DNA from 2 places in the Bacillus sp. NPDC077027 genome. Region 1 is predicted to be linked to the other one. Evidence: riboswitches for the same ligand, from Rfam matches in the RefSeq annotation. Region 1 holds a riboswitch; the other holds the start of a gene.
The links. Region 1 has a riboswitch for lysine ahead of ACQKEZ_RS06805 (amino acid permease). Riboswitches for the same ligand answer to the same signal wherever they lie in the genome.
Positions count from the first base shown of each region.

Region 2: linked by a shared signal. The riboswitch ahead of ACQKEZ_RS01165 (aspartate kinase) and the one ahead of ACQKEZ_RS06805 (amino acid permease) in region 1 are both predicted to bind lysine.

Region 1 covers NZ_JBNNIO010000002.1:233,059-239,244, forward strand. The annotation lists gene ACQKEZ_RS06800 (iron-hydroxamate ABC transporter substrate-binding protein) at 1-159, shown strand, start outside; gene ACQKEZ_RS06805 (amino acid permease) at 198-1,604, opposite strand; lysine riboswitch at 1,797-1,975, opposite strand; gene sspJ (small acid-soluble spore protein SspJ) at 2,097-2,237, opposite strand; gene ACQKEZ_RS06815 (MarR family winged helix-turn-helix transcriptional regulator) at 2,326-2,751, opposite strand; gene ACQKEZ_RS06820 (metal-dependent hydrolase) at 2,922-3,413, shown strand; gene ACQKEZ_RS06825 (LTA synthase family protein) at 3,532-5,382, shown strand; gene ACQKEZ_RS06830 (substrate-binding domain-containing protein) at 5,498-6,186, opposite strand, start outside.
Region 2 covers NZ_JBNNIO010000001.1:214,326-220,511, reverse strand. The annotation lists gene sdhA (succinate dehydrogenase flavoprotein subunit) at 1-999, opposite strand, end outside; gene ACQKEZ_RS01175 (succinate dehydrogenase cytochrome b558 subunit) at 1,037-1,645, opposite strand; gene ACQKEZ_RS01170 (YslB family protein) at 1,930-2,373, shown strand; gene ACQKEZ_RS01165 (aspartate kinase) at 2,667-3,902, opposite strand; lysine riboswitch at 4,038-4,214, opposite strand; gene uvrC (excinuclease ABC subunit UvrC) at 4,276-6,048, opposite strand.

The sequences.
Region 1 (6,186 bases):
GGTGACAATGTATACAATAGCAGCATTTGGAAGTCACTACCCGCCGTGAAAAACAAACAAGTCTTTGAGACTGATCCTATCGGCTATTTCTTCAACGATCCTGTTTCACTAGAAGGTCAACTTGAGTTTATTGTTGAAAAACTAACGACTTCTTCATGAAAAAACGTTTCTCCAGAAATGGAGAAACGTTTTTTTACTTATGATACTTCACTTGAAAACTTTTTAGACATAAACGGATATAGCAATATCCCTACTAAAAACAGTCCGATTCCTAAACCGAATGTTTTTACATCAGCAGTTCCTGATACAATCACCCAAGTTGAATATCCCATTGCAATGAGTGCAATGATCCCGTCTCTTGCGCGATTCCCTTTTTGCATCTCATACGTATCTCCCTTCAATATGACTTTTAGGCAGTAGATAGAAGATACAATATATGGGATCAAATAAGCGAGTGTCGCAGATGTTGTTAGGAACGTAAATGCTTCATTAATTGTACGTGACATGACCGAAAAAATGAACAACTGAGACATCATATTCGTCAACGTCAGCGCAACTACTGGGCTTCCCTTTTTATTCGTTTTAGCAAACACCGCTGGGAAATCACCAGCCTTTGCAGCTTGATACGGTACTTCAGAACCTAACAAAATCCAACCTAACATTGAGCCAAATAGACAAATAATTGCAAGTAATGCCATGACAATGCCACCAGCATTCCCAATAATGAGTTGAAGCACATCCACAAATGGCTTATCTGAGCCCTGGAGTTGGTCATGTGGCAAAACACCCATTGTAATTAACGTAATGATCATATAGATAGAAAGTGCAATGATCAGACCTGTAATGGTTGCACGCTTCACATCCCGCTGTGAAGAAGCTCTTCCAGATAGGATAACGGCAGATTCAATACCGACAAATGCCCATAATGTTGAGATGGCTGCATGATGGACTTGGCCTCCAAGATCAAGTGTTCCTTCTCCCGATAATTCTACAGGAAAATAAAAATGCTCAAACAATGCCGTTTGAAAAGCAAACAGTCCCGCCACAATAAATAGAACGAAACCAAGAACCTTTGAAAAAGTTGTCATAAAGTTCAATTTACTCGCAGCATTTAAGCTTGTGATTAAAATTAAATGCGTTCCCCATAAGAGCAGTGTACACACAATAAAAGTCATAAGCTGTCCTAGTGTGATTGCTTCTTTTCCAAAGGTAAAGACAACTTGCTTTACTGTTAAAATCGGCAAAAAGGTTGTTAAATACCCTGCAAGGCTCGTAATAATGGCAACATTACTAATCCAGCTTGCCACCCAGTAGCCCCACACCATTGTAAATCCAGCAGCTTTCCCTTTTTTGGGATCTTTAAAAAGTGCTCTTGCGTAGCTTTGTGGTCCAGCCGTCAATTCAGGCTTGTGCATAGACAGATGCCCAAATACAAGTGCGATCATAAGTACACCGCCACCTGTCACAAGCCAAGCCATTGTCACGCCTAAAGGACTAGCATTTTGGGCAAGTGTACTTGGCAACATGAAAATGCCTGACCCCACCATATTCCCAACGACAAACGCCGTTAGTAACCAAAATCCCCATTTCTTTGTCTGTTCCATTTCTGTACCTCCGTTTTCATTCACTTTGGACCAGACCCGGCAGTATCTACATTGATATATTGTCAAGCAATTGAATGCAGTTCTTATGTTCATACGAATGGCGAGATGTTCGTAACATACCCTTTTTAAAGTCATTTAGAACATAAAAAAGCCTGAACAAAAGTCCATGCTTTTCAATAACATACACCTTGATCTCCGGATAGCCCTCCGCGTTATCTAAGACGCGGCAGTCCTGCATTTATTCAATGCAGACCCAGCATAAAGAAAGGTGGAGCTTCTCTACACTTCGGCGCTGATGCCTTTTTTCACATGATCATTGATCCCATCTCTCCCATGTGTGACTCATCATCCGCGCAACCTCTACCTCACTGAGACATAGCGTGAGGATTTCTATTCATTTTTACTACACGAAGGTTACCAAACATTCACTGATCTGTCAAAGGGAAATCATAGTAAAAGGCAGAGATTTTTCACTCTGCCTGTTCTTAATGACTATTTGTTGTTTTTCTTTTTTTGTACCGCTTCTTGAAGTGGGTCTCCGGCTAGTTCTTTACTCGCTTCCTCTAGCAATTGATTCACTTCTTTATGTTCCTTTTCACTTTTAGCTTTTTTATCTTTTTGAAAGAATGACAAGTCAATTCACCCCTTTTTCTTGATTGGAATTGCCTTTATAATGTGTGCGTTGAATCCATTCTTTATACAAAGCAGACGAAATACATCATCAATCCTGAAAGGTTTCCCTCATCTTTTGCAAATAATGAAGGAAGTTCTTTAAATCTTGCTCTGAAAAATCTGCCATCATATGTTGCACGACCTTACCAAAAAGATAGGTGTGCTTCTCATAGATAGCAACTCCTTTTTCCGTTGCCTCTAGACGAACGACGGACTGATCCTCTGTATCTCTTTCCCTTTGGATATACCCATGTTCACATAGCTTGTTTAAGGCAATGGATGCCGCACCTGGATTTAAGGAAAGTCTTTGCTTCAAGTCCTCTGCATTCGTCACTTTACCTTGAATCAACATGGAGAGTGCATAAATTTGTGGCGGAGTGATATCTTTTTCTAATTCAAGTAACTTACGATTCAACTTCCTACTGACTTCATAATGTACAAGAACGATTTCTTTTAATAATTCAGCATTGCTCATCCCAATCGCATCCTTATTGTTAATGTCAAAATCCTCATTTTTTATTATAGTTTTTTTTTCCATATAACCAAAGTGTTTTATGTTATTCTTTAGTGAAATAAGCCTTGCTGAAACAATCAAGCCTTGTTATAGTGTTAATTTGGACTATTGATAGAACAGGAGTACGCATCATGACAGGAAAAACACATATCATGGGTGGGATTGCTGCTTGTACAGCAGTTTCGTATTACTATGGATTAGATCCAATAATTGCTACATCTTCTGGCGCAATTGGTGCATTGATCCCAGATTTATGTCATACGAAAAGCAAAATCGGCAGAAAATTCCCTCTGTTATCATCACTCATTAGCAGCGTATTCGGTCATCGTACATTTACGCATAGTTTATTGTTTATGCTCATCATTTATTTCATCGCTACGACATACATTCCCAGTGATAACTTAAAGATAGGTTTACTAGTTGGGATGGCAAGTCATCTATTGCTTGATGCCGCAACAGTCAATGGCATTAAATTATTGTTTCCTGCCACTTTGAAAGTACGACTTCCTCTTTATGTGAAAACAGGTAGTGCAGGTGAACAAGCTGTTTTAGCAGCACTCACAATCGTGACGTTTTACTACATCGCATCATTATGCGGTCTTCCCATTCCATTCCACTCTTAACAAAGAGTTTTAACAAAAAACAAGATATGATTTGATCAATGAGCAATTTTTTAGTAGTTTTAAGTTAAGCGCTTTTTTTGAAATACAGGCTGATTTTCGATGATGAGGAGCTACATAGATGAAAGACTTTTTCAAAGACCGGTGGTTTTTAGTGTACTCCATCCTCTTTATGTGGATGAAAACATACATCATTTATAAGTTTGGTTTCAACATTCGAACAGCCCATTTGTTTCATGAATGGCTACTATTTGTGAATCCGCTCAGCTTTTTGCTTCCTCTGTTCGGCATCGCACTTTTTTTAAATGAAGCCAAACAAAAGGTTTTTTTATTGACGACAAATTTTGCTTTAACGGCGATATTGATTTCAAACACAATTTTTTACGGCTTTTATATTGATTTTATTACGATACCTGTTTTATTTCAGGCAAAAAATATGGGTGATATGGGCAGCAGTATTACGGAATTGTTCCATCCCCTCTTCTTGTTGGTACTAATTGATTTTGTTTGTTTATTTTGGCTCCTTAGACGAAGAACACTGAAGTCGAGAGCCTCCAAACGTACGATCAAAACATATTATGCGGTGTGTTGCGGCTTTCTCATTTTTCATTTTGGTGCCGCTACCATTGATCACCCGCGCTTTTTAACAAGCTCCTATGACCGAGAAGTCATTGTTCGGAACTTAGGGCTATTTCAGTTTCACATTTATGATGGCATCGCTCAAACGGCCCGAATCGGTCAAAAAGCATTTGCGGATGAAGACACACTGTCAACTGTAGCAAACTATACAAATGCAGATTTCAGTGCGCCAAACGAAAACTACTTCGGTCTTGCCAAAGGAAGAAATGTCGTATTTATCTCCTTAGAATCAACACAACATTTTGTCGTTGATCGGAAGATAAATGGAGAAGAAATCACGCCTTTTCTAAATCAACTCATTCAAAAAAGCTATTACTTTGATGAATTTTATCAACAGACAGAGCAAGGAAAAACGTCAGATTCTGAATTTATTGTGGCCAATTCTCTTTATCCGTCTAGCAGTGGCGCTGTCTTTTTTACCGCAAGTGACAATGACTATGATACATTATATAAACAGTTAAAAACGGAAGATTATCAATCAGTACAATTTCATGCAAACAACAAAACATTTTGGAATCGCGATGTGATGTATCAATCATTTGGAATTGATCGTTTTTATGATGTTGATTCTTTTACTGTGAACGAAAAAAATTCGACTGGTTGGGGTTTAAAGGATGCGGCATTTTTTGATCAATCGGTAGATTACTTAAAGAAGCTAAAGTCACCTTATTACAGTTCTTTCATTACGCTCACAAACCATTTTCCGTTTGAAATTGATGAGAAGGATCAGCTCATTGACCAATTCGATTCAAACAGTGACATTTTGAACAGGTATGTAACCACAGTGCGCTATCAAGATGAAGCAATTAAACAGTTCTTTAAGCGACTGAAAGAAGAAGGACTTTACGACAACACAATGTTTGTCCTGATGGGCGACCATTATGGGATTTCAGAGGCACACAATGATGCAATGGCACAGCTGTTAGATCAAGAGGAAATCACACCGTTTGATTCTGTTAAACTTCAGCGTGTTCCCTTCGTCATTTACATCCCAGGTGTAACCGATCAAGCACCTAAACGGATGTCAGATACTGCGGGTCAAATGGATGTCAAACCTACATTGCTTCATTTATTAGGAATCAATACGAAAGGTTCCATTCAATTTGGAAATGATCTTTTCTCAAACGAACGAACGCCATTTACAGTGCTTCGAAATGGTAATTTCATCACTAACAATTATCTTTATACAAAAAACACTTGCTATGACAAGAATACAGGTGAACCTGTCAAAGACGATCTTGTCTGTCAGCCATATATCGAAAAAGCGAATAATGAATTATCCCTATCAGATAAAGTCATTAACGGCAATTTGCTTCGCTTTTATCAAAAATAAAAACCACCCATGATGGAGTGTCCTTAAAGGTTAGATACATTTCTAACAATAGGAGGCACTTCAATGGGTGGTTTTTCACTTTAGGTGTGACAAAAGAATGGACAGTCCACTGGATTTATTCCGATTCTTCAATAACAGTACCAGATTGACTGATATCGTATCCTTCCATCGCTTGAAACATTTGAATGAAGAACTCGCTTTTTAGTATTCGCTTGACCGTTTTAATTAAGTTTAGTGTATGATCCTTTTTTAAAATGAGTACGTCGTATTGCTCTTCAATCATCGGAATAAATTCAATATCTGCCAATTTTGCTGCCTGTAACGTTCCAACCCCGACATCTGCTTGATTTGCAGCTACAGCCGCTGCAATAGCATGATGACTTGTCGCCACCTGATCGTATCCATTGATCGCTGTAAATGTAGCCCCTATTTCTTTTAACTTTTCATCAAGTAGCACTCTAGCGCCTGCACCAATTTCTCGATTAACGATTCGAATTTCTGGCCGAAGCATATCCTTCCATCCCATGATATTTTTCGGATTTCCCTTTTGAACATAAAGACCAGCTGTTCGCCTAACAACATGAATCAAACAATAACGCTGTCCAGTGAGTACCCTTTTGACATATGGGACATTATACGTTTTGGTATCGTGATCATATAAATGGAGACCCACAATATCCCCTTTTCCGTGAAAGAGCTCCACCAAATTCGTTAAACTTCCACTATACTTCCGCAATGGGGGCACAGTTAGCTCATCTTCCAATAAACGTGAAAGCATGTCCATTGATACGTCTTGTCCACTAA
Region 2 (6,186 bases), on a different contig from region 1:
TTCATAGATTTCGATAATACCGCCTAGCTTAATATCAAGCTCTTTCGGATCTTTGTGAGAAAGGTCAAGATATACCATGTTCTCACCGTTAATACCGAGCTTTTGTTCAACACATACGTCGAAAATCTCACGTGTTGCAATATCACGCGGAACAAGGTTTCCGTATGCTGGATATTTTTCTTCAAGGAAGTACCAAGGCTTCCCGTCTTTATACGTCCAAACACGTCCACCTTCACCACGAGCTGACTCACTCATCAGACGAAGCTTATCATCTCCTGGGATCGCTGTCGGGTGAATTTGAATGAATTCACCGTTTGCGTAATATGCGCCTTGTTGATAAACGATTGATGCGGCAGAGCCTGTATTAATCATCGAGTTGGTTGATTTTCCAAAGACAATTCCAGGTCCCCCCGTTGCCATGATGACCGCATCAGAGCGGAAAGATTCAATTTCCATTGTTGTGAGGTTTTGTGCAACAATTCCTCGACATACTTCTTCGTCATCAAGCACTGCTCCAAGGAATTCCCAGCCTTCGTACTTTGTTACAAGCCCCGCTACTTCATAGCGACGAACTTGTTCATCAAGTGCATAAAGTAACTGTTGACCTGTTGTAGCTCCAGCAAATGCTGTTCTATGATGCTGTGTTCCCCCGAAGCGACGGAAGTCCAATAATCCTTCTGGTGTTCTATTAAACATGACACCCATACGGTCAAGTAAGTGGATAATGGACGGCGCTGCTTCACACATTGCCTTGACTGGCGGCTGATTTGCTAAAAAGTCTCCACCATAAACAGAATCATCGAAATGCTCATAAGGTGAGTCCCCTTCACCTTTTGTATTCACTGCTCCGTTAATTCCGCCTTGTGCACAGACAGAATGTGAACGTTTCACAGGTACGATAGAAAATAGTTTAACAGCTGTTCCCGCTTCTGCTGCTTTAATGGTTGCCATGAGACCGGCTAAACCGCCCCCGACAACGATGATGCTTGAATTACTCATTGTAGCCCCTCTCCCTCTTCTACTAATCTATTTCCTCTTAAACAAAAGCGAAAATTGCTCTTAGCCCTACATATGAAAGCGCTATAAATACAGCTAATGTCACGTATGTAGAGATTCTCTGTGAGCGTGGTGAAACGGTAATTCCCCAACTGACAGCAAATGACCACAAACCATTAGCAAAGTGGAAAATGGTAGATAAAACGCCGACAATGTAGAAACCAAGCATGAATGGAGAGCTCAAAATATTCGCCATCATATCGTAGTTTACTTCAGCACCGAGCTGGGCTGCGATTCTTGTTTCCCATACATGCCAACTGATGAAAATCAAAGTGATGATACCAGTAACCCTTTGAACTCTAAATAGCCAGTTTCTTAAGTAACTGAAGCGAGACGTGTTGTTTTGTGCCGTAAAGGCTATGTACACCCCATAAACAGCATGATAGATTAATGGTAAAAAAATGATAAGTAGCTCAAGCGCATACCTAAATGGAAGTTGCTCCATAAAGTGTGCAGCTTTGTTAAACGCTTCCGGTCCTCTTGTAGCAAATTGGTTGACCACTAAGTGCTGTACTAAAAACAGGCCGACCGGAATGACGCCAAGCAAAGAATGCAATCTCCGATAAAAAAACTCTTTGTTCCCCGACATTACTTTACCCCCTAGTAAAAAAAGTGCAATTGCTTGAAAATTGTCTTACCCCCGCTTCTTTCAAATGTAAGCACTTTATTCAAATTTATTGACAATTTCATTTTACTCCTATGACAAAAAAGCGTCAAGAAACCGCGTACATAAATTAAAATTTTCCGAAATTTTAAAGTTTTAAATCAAAATTTGTTTTTTTACAATAAGAATTTCTTAGACTTATAGGGAAATCTCTGTTATCCTCTGCCCACATAAGCTATAATAAATTGTTGAAAGAGGGGAGCCCTAGAATGAATAAATTTGAATCTAACATAGAACAGCTAAAAGAAGTTGAAGTAAATGGTTTTGCCTACGAGTTGATACGTGAAGTCCTACTGCCCGATATCCTCGGTCAGGATCATTCGTCTATGATGTATTTTGCGGGAAAGATTCTTGCTCGTAAATTTCCTCTTGATTCATGGGAGAAAATCCCCGAATTTTTCCATGATGCAGGCTGGGGCACATTGACCATGGTCCGTTCAAAAAAGCAGGAAATTGAGTTTGAGCTCGAAGGCCCGCTCGTGTCGAATCGCCTTACCTATCAAAAAGAGCCTTGTTTTCAAATGGAGGCTGGCTTTATCGCCGAGCAAATCCAGTTACTCAACGAACACATTGCCGAATCATATGAACAAGTGAAAAAACGTGCTGGAAAAGTGATTTTAACCGTTAAATGGGACTTAAAAGACCCTAGTTAATACTGAATGAAAAGGCGAAGGCTCTCGATTAGTCGCGCCTTTTTCTATAGGCTATTCATTGTCAATTGCCTGTTCTCAGAAAAGCAGGTCGATCTGTTATCATCTCAATCATACCATATGTCGAATAAGCTGCATCAAAAGATGACAGTCTTCGATCATCTTCAGAAGGGTCTGCTACCTGAAAAAACCCACCCCAATGCGCTGAAGTAGATTTTCATGTTAATTTTTACTTTCTCGGTATTTACTGTTAAAAAGAGATGTGCATTTGATTCTCACATCTCTTTTTTGTTTATTTATGAATGGGTTGCCGCACTTACCTTCGACAGCTCAAATGCATCATGTAATGCTTCAACCGCTTTGACCATGTCATCTCCATGAACAACTGTTGATACTTTAATTTCAGAGGTGCTGACCATTTTGACTTGAATGTTTTTCTCAGCTAATACAGCAAACATTTCTGCTGCGACACCTGGATTAGAAACCATACCAGAGCCTACAATAGACACTTTTGCCAGCTTGTTCTCTGTTTCAATTTGCTCGTAGTTAAGCGCATGTTTGTACTCTTCTAATACCTCGACTGTACGGGAGAGGTCCTCCGTTTTCACAGAGAAGGAAATGGATGTTTTACTTGTGCTTGTCACAGATTGAATGATGATATCTACATTGATATTCTGTTTCGCTAGTGTTGTAAAGATTGTAGATAAGGTCGTTAAACCGCTAGAAAGCCCACAAACTGTCACACGTGTCATTTGATCTTCAAATGCAATACCTCTCACAACTAGATTTTGCTCCATTGATGATTCCTCCTCGATTAAAGTACCAGCTTCATTTTCAATACTTGAACGGACCTCTAATGGGACCTGATAGTTTTTCGCAAATTCGACAGCTCTTGGATGCAAAACACCTGCACCTAAATTGGCAAGCTCTAGCATTTCATCATATGAGATACCTGCAAGCTTTCGAGCAGAAGACACGTAGCGTGGATCTGTCGTAAACACTCCTGGTACATCTGTATAAATGTCACATTTATCTGCTTTTAGGGCTGCAGCAATGGCAACAGCGGTTGTGTCTGAGCCTCCGCGACCAAGCGTTGTAATATGTAAATCATCTGCAACCCCTTGGAAGCCTGCAACGACAACAACCTTCCCTTTGTCTAGTTCTGTTTGAATAGGCGTGTTATCAATATGAACGATTCGTGCATTGCCATGTACTTTTTCCGTTTTGATGCCAGCCTGCCAGCCTGTAAAGGAAATGGCTTCATATCCTTTTGCCTCTAGTGCCATTGCAAGTAAAGAAATGGTGACCTGTTCACCTGTTGTTAGCAGCATATCCATTTCCCGTTTGCTAGGCTCGTCTGTTAGCTCCTTTGCAAGATCCACCAGCGTATCTGTCGATTTCCCCATAGCTGAGACAACCACTACAACATCATGTCCAGCCTCTCTTTCTGCGATAACACGTTCAGCTACGTGACGAATTTTTTCTGTCGAACCAACGGATGTTCCTCCAAATTTTTGTACAATAAGACCCATTTATATCACCCTTTTTTAATGATCACGTGCGAGAGAAGAGATAAGAACCACCTGAGATCGCTCCTCATTGCATACAAAAAAGCAATGAGAGAACAAATCTCCCATTGCTTCAAAACAACCATCAATAGATGCCCACAATGAGATAGCCCTCCAAGAAAAGATTCTTGACAACCCTACATTTATTTAATGTAGGGCCAGCAAATAAAATGAGTGGATTTTATTTGCTTCGGCGACGCTCCCCTTTCAGCCATCTTCATTGATTCCATCCATCTCTGAAGGCCTACTATTGAAGTTCGCACCTCTATCTTCAACATACAACACGTACATTTATGAAATTAGTCACATCTTAACAAACTTTTTGGAAAAGCACAATCTATTTTTTCAAAGCCTCTACTAAAAGTTCCGCAGTTTGTCGTGGAATACCAATCTGTTGAAAGTCTTGAGCGGAGGCTTCCTTCATTTTTTTGACTGAGCCAAAGTTTTTCAAAAGCTGCTTTTTTCGCTGTTCACCGATTCCTGGCACTTCATCTAAAATAGACTGAAATGCATTTTTCCCTCGAAGCTGTCTATGGAAGCTGATTGCAAAACGGTGCACCTCGTCTTGTATACGCTGAAGTAAATAAAAGGCTTGGCTATTCCGTTCTAACATAATGGGCTCAAGTGGATCACCCATCATCAAATTAGATGTACGATGCTTTTCATCCTTTACGAGTCCTGCTACAGGAACAGATAGGTTCAGCTCATTTTCAAGGACGTCAATGGCTGCATTAATTTGTCCTTTTCCTCCATCAATAATAATTAAATCAGGTAGTGGAAGCTGTTCTTTGAGCACCCGCGAATAGCGTCTTCGTACAACCTCTCGCATTGATGCGTAGTCATCTGGCCCTGCAACTGTTTTAATTTTATACTTTCTGTACTCTTTCTTATATGGTTTGCCATCTTGAAACACAACCATAGCAGAGACAGGATTTGTCCCTTGAATGTTTGAGTTATCAAACGCTTCAATTCTGTAAGGTGTATAAATATTCAGTGCTTCACCAAGCCGCTCTACTGCTCCAATTGTCCGCTCTTCATCTCTTTCGATTAATGAAAATTTTTCTTTCAAAGCGATTTTTGCATTTTTATGAGCAAGCAAAAGTAAATCCTTTTTCTTGCCTTTTTTCGGTTGATGTACCGTCGTTTCAAGCAATTGTTCGATGAGCTCTTGATCCACACTGTCCGGTACAAGGATTTCTTTTGGGAGGAAATGATTGTTTTTTGAATAAAACTGTCCCATAAACGTCAAAAACTCATCCTCTGGATCTTGATACATAGGGAATAAACTGACCTCTCGCTCAATGAGCTTGCCCTGTCTAATAAAAAAGACTTGTACACACATCCAACCCTTATCGTAGGCATAGGCAAAGACATCTCTGTCTAATAGGTCGCTCATCGTCATTTTTTGTTTTTCCATCGTTGATTCAATATGCATAATTTGATCTCTGAATTCTTTAGCACGCTCAAATGCAAGATGTTCTGCGGCCTCTTGCATTTTCTCTGTTAATTCTTTTTTAATCTGCTGATGTCCGCCATTTAAGAAACGGCTAATCTCATCAACTAGCTGCTTGTTCGTTTCGTCAGAAATATCATATACACATGGCGCAAGGCATTGCCCGAGATGATAATAAAGACATACTCGGTCTGGCAGCTTCGCACATTTTCTTAGCGGATATAAGCGATCGAGCAATTTTTTTGTTTCTCTTGCTGCCTGCACGTTCGGGTAAGGTCCAAAATAACGACCTTTGTCTTTTTTTACTTTCCGGGTCACGATCAGCTTTGGATGTCGTTCGTTCGTAATTTTAATGAACGGGTACGTCTTGTCATCCTTCAGCATGACATTATATTTCGGATCATATTTTTTAATTAAATTCAGCTCTAAAATGAGTGCTTCAATATTAGAAGAGGTCACAATATATTCAAAATCCTCGATTTCACCAACGAGCCGCTGTGTTTTTGCATCATGCGAGCCTGTAAAGTAGGATCGTACTCGATTCTTTAAGATTTTGGCTTTACCGACATAGATTACGGTGTTTTGCCTATCCTTCATCAAGTAACAACCTGGTTGATCAGGCAAAACCGAGAGCTTTTCTTTGATTAGCTTATTCATGTTCTCATCCGTCCTTGTTTTCCTCTTTCACTCCTTCTAGTGTATCACGAACGTTTGTTTTATTCCATTCTGAAAAAGCGGTTCTCTCAAAAGAGAACCGCCAGCAAATCAGTAAAGGTAATGAAACAAAAAATGCCG